One region of the Arcticibacter tournemirensis genome, then DNA from elsewhere that is predicted to be linked to it. Evidence: riboswitches for the same ligand, from Rfam matches in the RefSeq annotation. Region 1 holds a riboswitch; each other region holds the start of a gene.

Region 1 (4,290 bases):
CCTTTCGAGAAGCTCTTTGGGTATTTCTTCATACACTTCAAGCATTCCGGCATTAACGATGCCCATGTCCAAACCCGCCTTAATAGCGTGATAGAGGAAGGCAGAATGCATTGCCTCGCGAACTACATTATTTCCCCTGAAGGAGAAGGAAATGTTCGAAACACCGCCGCTTACCTTCGCATAGGGAAGATTTTGTTTTATCCAGCGGGTGGCTTTTATAAAATCGACTGCGTAATTATTGTGCTCCTCGAGCCCGGTAGCTACTGTAAGAATGTTGGGGTCGAAAATAATATCCTGCGGCGGGAATCCAACTTCATTAACAAGAATATCATAAGTTCGCTTGCAAATCTCTATACGACGCTCATAGTTGTCGGCCTGTCCCTGTTCGTCAAAGGCCATTACCACAACCGCTGCTCCGTACTGCATTATCTTTCGGGCGTGAGCAATAAAGTTCTCTTCGCCTTCCTTAAGAGAGATAGAGTTTACGATACCTTTCCCCTGAAGGCACTTTAGCCCCGCTTCGATGACACTCCATTTGGAGGAGTCGACCATGATTGGAAGTTTTGCAATGTCAGGTTCTGACGCTATCAGATGAAGAAATTTAGTCATGGCTGCTTCCGAGTCGAGCATGCCTTCGTCCATATTTACGTCAATAACCTGTGCTCCGCCTTCAACCTGCTGCCGTGCCACTGCCAGTGCAGCCTCGTAGTCGCCGTTCAGGATCAACTTTGAAAATTTAGGGGAGCCCGTAATGTTTGTCCGTTCACCTACATTAATAAAATTGGTTTCCGGAGTAACTGTCACTGGCTCAAGACCACTCAGCCGGAGGAAGGGTTCAACTTCAGGAATCTTCCTTGGAGGATATTTTGCTGCTTTCTCCGCAATACAACCTATGTGATCGGGGGTGGTACCGCAACAGCCTCCCACGATATTGATAAAGCCACTCGAAATGAAATCTTCGAGGAGATGTGCTGTCTCGTGGGGTACTTCGTCATATGCGCCGAATTCGTTAGGAAGTCCGGCGTTAGGATATGCTGAAATAAAGCATGGAGCTTTCACTGAAAGTTCCTCAATATGCGGACGCATTTCTTTAGCTCCGAGTGCACAGTTAAGACCAATACTTAAGAGACCTGCATGGCTTAAGGAATTGAGGAATGCCTCTACTGTCTGCCCCGACAAAGTACGGCCGCTCGCATCTGTAATGGTGCCCGAAATCATGATCTCAAGCTTCCTTTTGATCACTTTTTCATATTCTTTAATTGCAAAAATGGCTGCTTTTGCATTTAGTGTATCGAAAATAGTTTCGATCAGGAGGACGTCAGCTCCGCCGTCTACCAAGCCCCTTACCTGCTCATCATACGCTTCGACCAGATCGTCGAATGATACAGCACGGTAGCCCGGATCATTAACATCGGGCGACATGGATGCAGTACGGTTTGTAGGGCCAATGGCTCCCGCTACGAATCGTGGCTTGTTGGGGTTAGCAGCAGTAAATTCTGCAGCGGCAGATTTTGCGATACGGGCGCCCTCATAACTAAGTTCATAGGAAAGATGCTCCATCTGGTAGTCAGCCATGGATATACGCTGCGTGCTGAATGTGTTGGTTTCAATAATGTCAGCACCTGCCTTTAAATATTCTGCATGGATTTCCCTGATCACATCAGGCCTGGTCAGATTGAGCAAGTCGTTGTTGCCTTTCACATCGCAGGGATGATCTTTGAACCGTTCTCCACGGAAATCTTCTTCGGTAAGCTGATAGCGCTGGATCATCGTTCCCATAGCGCCATCAATCACGAGAATTCGTTTTTGTAATTCTTTCCTAATGTCCATTTGAATCAAGTATCAGGTATCAAGTATCAAGATATGGCTTTTAGATAGTATCAGAATGGGAGGTGGTTTTAATGCTTTTGGCGTAACCTTCTCCTGATACTAATATCTTGCTACTTGCTACTAATGGCTTATCGAAAATCCTCCGGATTCTGACTTTAACTTATCTTCTCTTTACCTGAATAGTGTTGGCAAAGAATAGAATTTAGCACCTTGTAAGCACAGGTTGCTAAGACTTCGCAGGGTCTACTCCCTCCGTCTTTCTCAATAAGCATTACAAAAATGCGATATAATTTGATGAAATGCAAATTATGGCAGCCAGGCCCGGCCTCCGGACATGGCTATGCAACGTTTGCTATCTGATGTCTGGTTTTTGAACTGTTCAGTACAGTCTCTTCATTAGTTGTTCTTCTACTTTTTTAAATAGCTGAACAGGCTTAAGATTTCGCCATATGATATTATCAAGTTCTCCGCCGAAGTTGATGTAGTAATCGATGTTGCTTCTTTTAAACTCGTCTATAACATGGTCCCTGAAGTTTATGGCTGCAATCCAGCCGTCTTCGACGTCCTGGAACCATTCTTCATAATACAGGTCGTCGGAAGAGTGAAAGTTTAAGATGTTTTCGCCCAGCAGGATGAATTTATTAATCCCTTCCTTTATCATGAGTTCTATGATCTCACGTTTGAGGAGCATAATGTCGTTGTAAATGGTGTCATTCCATTCGCCGATAAATTCTATAATGGCATACTGTTTATCGTAATCGGCATAAAGGATTTTTAAGTAAAGTGTTTGGGATCCAAAATAATCCCACTGGGGATGGATATAGTAGTTGTAAATCATTTTATCGAACTCAAACTCACTATACTCTGTCTGATAGAAGGGAGACCGGTCATCTTCCGCAGCTACATAATCATCACGCCATCGATAAAAAGGTTCTATTTCATGCATATCTAAATACAAAGTTAAAGAGAAACCTATGGATAAATTATTCTCGTGCTCTTTTTTCTTTATTTTAATCACGGCAGCAAGTGCCGGAGTGTATAATTAGTTAACTATTTATACATTATTTTGTTGCCTCCCCACGTTATAAAAAACAGCGCGCATGTAAATGTAAAAAATACAGTCTATTTGTTTTTTATTTGCATTTTTCATCTATTAATGACTGTAGTTATAGTAATTTAGCAACAGAAATAAACAAGGCTTTGTCGACGAGGAATAATCTATTAATAGCGGGCTGTTATGCAGGAACATTAGTGCTGGGAATGATCCTGGGTCCGAAATTTCAAAAGGAAAACAGTAATTCGCGAAACGGGACGTTCATTCCATTCCTAACAGGTGGCCGGGACGGAAAAGTAGAAAAGGTAATTAGCCTGATCAGAGATAATTATGTTGATCCCGTGAATGTTGATTCCTTGCAGGACTTGACGATAAATGAGCTCTTGAAAAACCTTGATCCTCATTCTGCCTACTTGCCGCCTGTTGATGCACGTCTGTTTTCCGAGGATCTTGAAGGGAACTACAATGGCATCGGGATTGAATATCATCTTTTGAACGACACGCTATTGGTAACTGGTGTGAATAAGAATGGGCCGGCTGCAAAAGCAGGTTTGAGCGAAGGCGATCGCGTGATTCAGATCGACGGCAACAATATTGCAGGAAAAGATATCACAAACAAAAAGATAGTCGAACTTATCCGGGGCAGACGCGGCACTGCCGTGCGGCTTACTATCAGAAGAGCAGGCTTGAAAGCCTATAAGACTGTTTCGGTGATAAGGGATAAGATAAGCGTTAGCAGCATAGATGTTGCCTACTTGCTTACCAAGGATGTTGGCTACGTGAAGATCAGCAGGTTCGGTGCGCATACCGACGACGATTTCATTGCCGAACTCGAAAGACTGAAGAAGGAAGGAATGAAGAGTCTTGTGCTGGATCTGCGCGAAAATGGTGGCGGATATCTCAGCGCTGCTACTGCTTTGTCTGATCAGTTCCTTGGAGAAAAAAAACTAATAGTTTATACCAGGGGTGCACATGAACCACGAACCGATTATTTTGCCACGCCCGAAGGGAAATTTGAAAAAGGTAAATTAGTTGTACTTATTAACGAGAATACAGCATCAGCAAGTGAAATAGTTGCAGGCGCAGTACAGGATCTTGACAGGGGAACTATCGTGGGACGAAGATCTTTTGGAAAGGGACTCGTGCAGGAGCAGTTTAATTTTGGTGATGGCTCGGCGCTGAATTTAACTGTAGCCCGTTATTATACACCTTCCGGACGTTCTATACAAAGGCCATATGATGAGGGGCCGGGTCCTTATTTTGAGGAAGTATGGAACAGGCACAAGAACGGCGAACTAAATTCCGATCGAAAACACCTTATGGACAGCCTTTATAAGAAAGGGCGTATTTATAAAACAGCCTCTGGCAGGCTGATGTACGGAGGAGGAGGTATAATGCCCGATGTT
Region 2 (4,290 bases), on a different contig from region 1:
TCCCAGCCTTCGCTTCTTTGCTTAATCAGCCGCGAGTAAGAGCAGAACTTACAATCGTAAACACATAAATTAGTAGGTTCAATATGGAAGTTACGGTTGAAATACGTTTTGTTGCCATGCCGCTGCTCCCTGATAAAGTTAGCCAATACACCAAGGTATGCAAGTTCTCCCTTCTCGTAAAGCGCCACGCCCTCATCGAAAGAAATACGCTCGCTAGCCTGCACTTTCAAAGCAATAGTTTTTAGCTGTGGATCCAGATTTTTATCAGATATCAGTATCGTTAAATCATTTGCGGAATTCATCTCTGCAAAAATACAATAAAGACCGTACTTCCATTATCATTTTGATGTAACAATGAAATTTCCGGCTGCTGTCTTGTGTTCTAATATGTATTTTTACGCGATTCTTAAAGATTATGAAACTCGAAACCATCGCTATTCATGCCGGCAATAAAGTAGATTCTTCCACAGGTGCAGTGATACAGCCAATCACGCTCTCTACCACATTCGAAAGAGCTGAAGACGGCGGGTATCCTCATGGATTTATCTATACACGGGCAGAAAATCCCAACCGGAGCTCACTTGAACGCGTACTCTCCGCTCTTGAAGGGGGCGAAGCTGCAGCTGCTTTCTCTTCGGGTAATGCCGCCGGTTCTGCTGTATTTCAGGCATTAGAACCAGGTAGTCATATAATTGCGCCATCCGACATGTATCATGGGCTTCGCACGCTCATTAATGTCGTTTATAAGGGGATCCTTGTGGCAGATTATGTAGATCTTTCGGATATCACAGCCATCGAAAAAGCGATCAGGCCGTCAACGAAGCTCATCTGGGTTGAAACACCTTCGAATCCACTTTTAAAAGTAACAGATATCGATGCTGTAGTCCGCCTGGCAAAACGTCACGGCATCATGGTATGCTGCGACAATACATTTGCCACGCCGGTCTTTCAGCGTCCGTTTGAGCTCGGAGCTGATATAGTCATGCATTCAACCACAAAATACTTCGGAGGGCACAGTGATGTCCTTGGTGGTATTTTAATTACCCGGAGAAAAGACTTTTTCTGGGAAAAAATTAAAAACATCCAGGCCTTGTCCGGTGCTGTCCCAGCTCCTTTCGATTGTTATATGACTGTTCGCGGAATTAAAACTCTTCCTTACCGCATGAAAGGACATGCTGCCAACGCCCAAAAGGTTGCGGAGTTCCTGCAAGCACATCCGGCAGTGGAAAAAGTATATTATCCCGGACTTAAAGATCATCCTCTGCATGAAGTGGCTGCCAGACAGATGAGCGGTTTTGGAGGAATGCTCTCCTTCCTGGTAAAAGGCAGTCCTGATGACGCCAGGAACGTCGCAAACCGAGTAAAGTTCTTCACCCAAGCCACCAGTCTCGGAGGAGTAGAAAGTCTGATTGAGCATCGCGCTTCTGTTGAAGGTCCGGATACCAAAACGCCCTTTAACCTTTTAAGGGTGTCGGTAGGTTTAGAGAATGCAGAAGACCTCATAGCCGATTTAAAGCAAGCATTGGACGGAGTTTAAGGAATGAATTCGAAATATGACCAGTTGTACAACACGTAGGCCACATTTGGAATTCATTCCCATGCAACCCGTAACCTGCAACGCATTGCCTTCAACTCATAACACACAACTCATAACCCACATCTTTCAATATTTAATTTGGACTTTTAGCATAATCCGTTATATTTGCACCCATTGATAGCATTATCAATACTGTCAAACACCCCTTAAAAGGTTTTGATTTATAAAGAAGCGGTGAGAGATCAGGCTCTGTGACCCGCTGACAACCTAACCGGAAGAGTTCCGGAAAAGGTGCCAAATCCTGGTCCCGTAAATAAACCGGGAGCATATAAATTGTTAAAACCATGAGAAAAGATCAGATTCATTTTCGTCCTTCAGAAGGCATAACCACTATGCCAATCTCAGATTCATTGCGTTCCGAAAGCGCATTCCGAATGTCCCGTTTTATTTGTTGTTGCTGCTGTTAATGCTTCAGCTTTCCCATCTGTGAAAAACAGATGAGTTTGGTATACCCACTTAAATCCAGCGTATATCAGAACGGTTAAATTCAATCATTATATTCATTTATAAAAATATCACCATGTCATTATCCAATCTTAAATTCGAAACACTACAGGTTCACGCAGGTCAGGAAGCAGATCCAACAACAGGTTCACGTGCTGTGCCTCTTTATCAAACCTCATCATATGTATTTACCAGTTCAGAACATGGCGCAAACCTCTTTGCCCTCAAAGAATTTGGAAATATCTATACCCGGTTGATGAACCCCACCACCGATGTGTTTGAAAAAAGGATAGCCGCACTTGAAGGCGGGGTTGCAGCTCTCGCTGTTTCATCCGGACAGGCAGCACAGTTCATTGCTATCAATAATATCCTCCAGGCCGGGGATAATTTTATATCCACATCATTCCTTTACGGAGGCACATACAATCAGTTTAAAGTCGCATTTAAACGCCTGGGAATTGAAACGCGGTTTGCTAAAGGAGATGATCCACAGAGCTTTGAAGCGTTGATCGACGATAAAACAAAGGCGCTTTATCTTGAAACTATCGGAAACCCCGGATTTAATATCCCCGATTTCGAAAAGTTTGCCCAACTGGCACAGAAATATGATCTGCCGCTGATTGTCGACAACACTTTCGCTGCTGGAGGTTATTTATTCCGTCCTTTGGAGCATGGCGCACATATCGTTGTCGAATCAGCAACAAAATGGATTGGCGGCCACGGAACCAGCATTGGCGGTGTCATTGTCGACGGTGGCACCTACAACTGGGGCAATGGAAAGTATCCTCAGTTTACCGATCCTTCCGAAGGATATCACGGGCTGGTATTCAACGACGTATTCGGCATCGGCGGTCCCTTCGGCAATATTCAGTTCATTATCCGCGCCCGCGTAGAAGGACTGCGTGATTTTGGTCCGGCCCCCTCTCCTTTCAATTCCTTTCTTTTTATTCAGGGACTTGAAACGCTGTCGCTTCGTGTACAACGCCACGTAGATAACGCACTCGAACTTGCTAAATGGCTGGAACAACATCCGCAGGTGGAGAAAATAAACTATCCCGGACTAGAAAGCAGCATTTACCACGCTAATGCGAAGAAATACCTGCGCAACGGTTTTGGTTCCATGCTCTCTTTCGAAATAAAAGGCGGAAAAGAAAAAGCAATTCAGTTTGTAAATAGTCTCGAACTTACCAGCCATGTGGCCAACGTGGGTGATGCTAAGACCCTCATCATTCAACCTGCTGCCACTACACACCAGCAGCTAAGCGATGAAGATCAGCTTGCAGCAGGAGTTACTCCTTCTCTGCTAAGAGTATCGGTAGGTATTGAACATATAGACGACATTAAGGCCGATTTCGAACAGGCTTTCGAAAAGATAAAATAGGGATATACCGTCTTCTCCATGGAAAAACCATGGGGAAGATCAGTACGCGCATCGGATGAATATTAAGAAATACACACATAATAAGACCTTTAAGCTGGAAGACGGGTCGGTATTGCCCGACCTCGAAATAGCTTACCAGACCTACGGCAGGCTGAACGACAAGAGAGACAATGTAATTTGGGTATGTCATGCTCTTACCGCCAATTCAGATGTTCTCGACTGGTGGAAAGGCTTATTCGGCGAAAATGACCTTTTTAATCCCAAAGATCATTATATTGTTTGTGCTAATATTTTAGGTTCTCATTACGGCACTACTAATCCACTCTCCGAGAATCCGCAAACTGGCAGTCCTTATTACATGTCATTCCCAAAATTCAACACAAGGGATCTGGCAGCGGTACAGAGAATACTTGCCGACTATCTGGATATTGAAGAGATCAGCGTGCTGATAGGCGGATCATTAGGCGGACAGCAGGCAATGGAATGGGCTATTGCCGAGCCAGACCGTATTAAACGGCTGATCCTGATTGCCACCAACGCCGTTCATTCGCCATGGGGAGTAGCTTTTAATGAAAGCCAGCGGCTGGCTATTTCTGCCGATCCTACTTTTCATTCCAACCACCCCGACGGAGGGAAAAACGGACTGAAGGCAGCAAGAAGTATCGCGTTGCTCTCATACCGCAACTACGATACCTACGGCATTTCACAGCAGGAAGTTTCAAATGACAAGACCGACGACTTCAAAGCTTCTTCTTATCAGAACTACCAGGGCGAAAAGCTGGTAAAGCGTTTCAATGCCTACAGTTACTGGTATCTGAGCAAGGCAATGGACAGCCATAATGTTGGAAGGGGCCGCGGGCTCGCTGAT
Region 3 (4,290 bases), on a different contig from region 1:
AAATTCTGCGGGTTGTGTCCTCTGGTTTGCGGCCCCAGGTAATAGAAAACTTGCTGAAAGCGGAAGGCATTTACTGCGAGAATTTAACTTACGAGCTATAGGACTGCACTGTTCCGTGTCATCGAAGGACGTTAGCTTCGGCAGAGAATTATTTATGTAATTTTGAAACGAGAACAAAGGCGATATCAAAAAAACTTCAATGACAAACAGATGGGGTCAATTCAGTCACTGTTTTAAGCGACAGGAAGTTCCAGCTAAAGTAATTCTTTTACAGGAAGGACAGATTTCAAGAACAATGTTCTTTATTGAAAAAGGGTGCTTGCGAACCTGGATTAATAATGATGGTAAAGACATAACAACCCAATTTTTCTTCGAGGGCGACAGAGTTGCTTCCATTGAGAGTTTTAGGGCAAATCAACCAAGTTTATATAACATTGAAAGTTTAGAGCCCTGTGTTTTACAGACTATTTCGCAACAAGACTTCCAAAATGCTCTGGAGAATTCATCTGAAATGAAAAAAGAAATGGAAGAACATCTGTTCAGGCGACTTTTACACAGCCAAAAACTTTTATATTCCTATCTTAAAAATAATCCTCAAAAACGCTACGAGGAGCTTGTTGACGACTATCCGCATATTATTCAGCGTATTCCGCAGCATTATATTGCCTCTTATTTAGGTATTACTTCTGTTTCATTAAGCCGGATACGAAACAGGCGATAAATTCATTTCTTTACAATTGTTATCGTCCGGGCGTTCGCTGCTTCTCAGTTTTGTAAAATAATTCAGACAAGATGAGAGTAGTAATAGTATTTAACCATCCCTACGAGGGAAGCTATAATAATGCAATATTAAGTTCAGTAACTAAGGGACTCCGAAAAGCAAGCCACGAAGTTGACCTTATACACCTTGATAATGATGGATTTAACCCTGCAATGTCGGCGGCTGACTTGAAAGCCTTCGTGGAACATAAACCCATTGATCCTCAGGTAATCGACTATAATAAACGTTTGGAGGAAGCTGACCATCTGATATTTGTTTTTCCGATTTGGTGGGATTTAATGCCTGCAAGAACTAAAGGTTTTATTGACAGGGTTCTATGCCCTGGCGTGGTGTATGACCACCACCCAAGAGGTTTTGGATTAGTACCACTTTTAAAAAGTTTAAAAAGTGTCACAATAATCACCACGATGAATAAGCCCCGCATAATGTATTCCCTGCTCGTCGGAAATTTGATTAGAAGAGCAATGTTGCGAAGTGTTTTTAAAACGATGGGTTACAAAAATCTAAATTGGATAAACTTTTCTTCGGTGAAATCTGTAAGCCGCGAAAAAAGAGAAAAATGGTTGATCAGTCTCGAAAATAGATTCTCAAAATTCAATTAATCCTGCGTTTCAAAACTTACCAGGAGTTAGTATCGCCTTCCCCAATGTCCTTCCTTTTTATACCTTTCAGAAATAATTTATAAAATCCTATAGAATTAGTAGAGTATTGTCTATATTTGCCCCTGTGTTATTTAACACTTATCCAGAAAGACGGAGGGATAGGCCCTGTGAAGTCTTAGCAACCTGTTGTAATACAAGGTGCTAATTCCTGTCTGCACGGAGTGCAGAAAAGATAAGTTGATATAAAACCAGACTACTGCGCATACGTCTGCTATACTATCAAACGGAAATCTTCCTTTCTTTCAATCTGAATAAGCTTATTAAAAGTAAACTTATTATGAAGATTTATTTAGACAATGCAGCAACGACCCCTTTAGACAGGGAAGCTTTTAGTGAAATGGAGCCCTTCTTTTTTGAAGGATTTGGCAATCCATCTTCCGCTCATGGTGTGGGGAGAGAAGCAAGGAAAGCTGTTGAAAAAGCAAGGGGGACCATCGCCGGACTTCTAAATGCACAACCCAGCCAGATTTTGTTTACAGCTGGGGGGACTGAGGCCGACAATACAGCGATCTGCTCAGCTATAGAATCGTCTGGTATTAAACTTGCAATAACCACTCAATTTGAGCATCATGCAGTTTTGAACACTCTGAAGTCTCTCGAAAGGGATGGAGTGATAAAACTCTTATACCTTATGCACGACGCAAAAGGCAATATTTCTCTGAAGCATCTGGAGAGTATCCTTGCCTTTCAGGAACGTGCTTTTGTTTCCGTAATGCATGGAAATAATGAAATCGGCAATTTGAATGATATAGATACAATCGCACAAATATGCAGGAAATATAATGCGTTGTTTCATTCGGATACCGTTCAGACGATGGGGCATTATGTCTACGACCTCAGCGGGATAAATGCTGATTTTATCGTAGGCTCGGCTCATAAGTTCAACGGGCCGAAAGGCGTTGGTTTTTTGTATCATGGCAACCGTACAAATCTTGCTTCAATCATCAAAGGTGGCGGGCAGGAAAATGGATGGAGGGCCGGCACCGAGAATGTTGCGGGAATTGTAGGCATGGCTAAAGCCCTTGAGATAGCATACCGCGACCTCGACGCCGACAAAAATCGTATTCTGTCGCTTAAAGCACGTATGATTGGCAGATTGAAAAGTGAGATTCCTGAAATCTCATTTAATGGAAATTCGGCCGACCCGCAGAAAAGCTTGTACACTGTTTTGAGTTTGTCTCTTCCATCGTCACCAGAGTTTTCAACGGCTCTTGCATTCCTGGATAGTCAAAATATATTTGCTTCGGGAGGCAGTGCCTGTACGAGTCATTCAACAGGTGGTTCTCACGTGTTACATGCACTGAATTATAATTTTGAACGAACAGTGATCCGGTTTTCCTTCGGTAAGTACAATACTGAACAGGATATCGATTACACAGTTGAAAAATTGGTGGGACTGTATCATAAATCAGGGCCAGAACGATTGAAGGTTGCCGGTTGAGGCAAAATCTTCGATAATAATAATCTTTCTATACTTCAATATATAAAATGAAAAATTCACCACTTCTTTTTGATGTCGCAGGGCAATCTACTTCAATTTTTAACGTCTATTCATCTACCAGTGAAATAGTATCGTGTTGTTGCCGAATGTGTTGCGCATAGTTCTCCGCTATTGCCTGAAGGGTAATAAATTAAAAATCAAGCTTTAATAATTTAATGTAATAAGACAGCGACGGTATAGTTGCTTCGTCTGGCTAGTCCTTGGCAGGACTGGGAATCTTAGTAATTAAAATTTTGAAAATACTACAATGAAAGTAAAAATACTGTTTCTTATATTCTTCCTGGCTCTTCTATCCTTACACAATTCGAGTGCCCAGGAAAGGACAATCTCTGGCAGTGTCAGAGAGCGGGGCGTGGGTGATCCCCTGATAGGCGTTAATATTTCATCCAACAAAGGTGCGAAAGCGATCACCAACGAAAGCGGGGCTTTTAGAATCCGGGTCAACACGGGTGATACGCTTAGTTTTACCTATCTGGGATATCAGTTACAACGTGTGGCAGTCACCACGGAAACCACGCCTCTCACAGTCTATCTCTCTGCCTCAAGTAATTCGCTTAATGAGGTGGTTGTTACGGCCCTGGGTGTCAGCAAAGCGAGAAAATCCCTGGGGTATGCAGTGCAGGAGATTAAATCGGGAGCCGTGTCTACCGCAAAATCGACTAATCTGGTGAATGCGTTGTCCGGAAAAGTCGCCGGCGTTCGCGTTACCAATTCACAGGGTAATATGGGTTCATCCAGGATCGTAATCAGGGGTGAAACTTCCATCAGCAATAATAATCAGCCATTGTTTATTGTTGATAATGTTCCTGTGGATAATTCACAACTGGGAGCAGGAGGAAGCCGTGATTATGCCAACGCCATTTCAGACCTTAATTCTGAAGATATTGAATCGATAAGCGTCCTTAAAGGACCTACCGCAGCTGCTCTATACGGTTCGCGTGCTGCCCATGGTGTGGTGCTCATCAAAACAAAATCCGGCCGTAAGAAGGAGGGTTTGGGAATTACATTGAACTCCAATAACGTTTTTGATAAGCCCCTGGTGCTGCCGGAGTATCAGGATGTTTTTGGACAGGGAGCAAACGGGCAGTTCAGTTACGTGGATGGAAACGGGGGCGGCCTAAACGATAACGTCGACGAAAGCTGGGGGCCGAAGATGGACGGGCGCTTGATACCCCAGTTTGGCTCCAACGGGGTTCCCGTGCCTTTTGTTCCTCATCCCGATAATGTAAAAGACTACTTCGAAACCGGGTTTCTCACAGATAATGGTATTTCTATAGCTGATGCTGCCGACAAGTATAACTACAGGGTGTCATTTAACAATTCGCATCAAACGGGGATAACGCCGA

Evidence for each region. A riboswitch is a leader RNA that binds a small molecule or an ion and turns the genes downstream of it on or off. The one in region 1 is predicted to bind S-adenosylmethionine.
Region 2: another riboswitch for S-adenosylmethionine. It lies ahead of BDE36_RS14065 (O-acetylhomoserine aminocarboxypropyltransferase/cysteine synthase family protein); the one in region 1 lies ahead of metH (methionine synthase).
Region 3: another riboswitch for S-adenosylmethionine. It lies ahead of BDE36_RS17420 (cysteine desulfurase family protein); the one in region 1 lies ahead of metH (methionine synthase).

Annotation. Positions count from the first base shown of each region.
Region 1 covers NZ_VFPL01000002.1:291,228-295,517, reverse strand. Annotated here, with positions in the region: gene metH (methionine synthase) at 1-1,830, opposite strand, end outside; SAM riboswitch class I at 1,988-2,101, opposite strand; gene BDE36_RS22780 (hypothetical protein) at 2,210-2,776, opposite strand; gene BDE36_RS22775 (S41 family peptidase) at 3,031-4,290, shown strand, end outside.
Region 2 covers NZ_VFPL01000001.1:3,333,538-3,337,827, forward strand. Annotated here, with positions in the region: gene mqnE (aminofutalosine synthase MqnE) at 1-302, opposite strand, end outside; gene BDE36_RS14060 (trans-sulfuration enzyme family protein) at 416-1,537, shown strand; SAM riboswitch class I at 1,756-1,872, shown strand; gene BDE36_RS14065 (O-acetylhomoserine aminocarboxypropyltransferase/cysteine synthase family protein) at 2,118-3,422, shown strand; gene BDE36_RS14070 (homoserine O-acetyltransferase family protein) at 3,478-4,290, shown strand, end outside.
Region 3 covers NZ_VFPL01000001.1:4,152,870-4,157,159, reverse strand. Annotated here, with positions in the region: gene BDE36_RS17435 (hypothetical protein) at 1-101, shown strand, start outside; gene BDE36_RS17430 (Crp/Fnr family transcriptional regulator) at 296-721, shown strand; gene BDE36_RS17425 (NAD(P)H-dependent oxidoreductase) at 793-1,383, shown strand; SAM riboswitch class I at 1,519-1,622, shown strand; gene BDE36_RS17420 (cysteine desulfurase family protein) at 1,721-2,884, shown strand; gene BDE36_RS17415 (SusC/RagA family TonB-linked outer membrane protein) at 3,192-4,290, shown strand, end outside.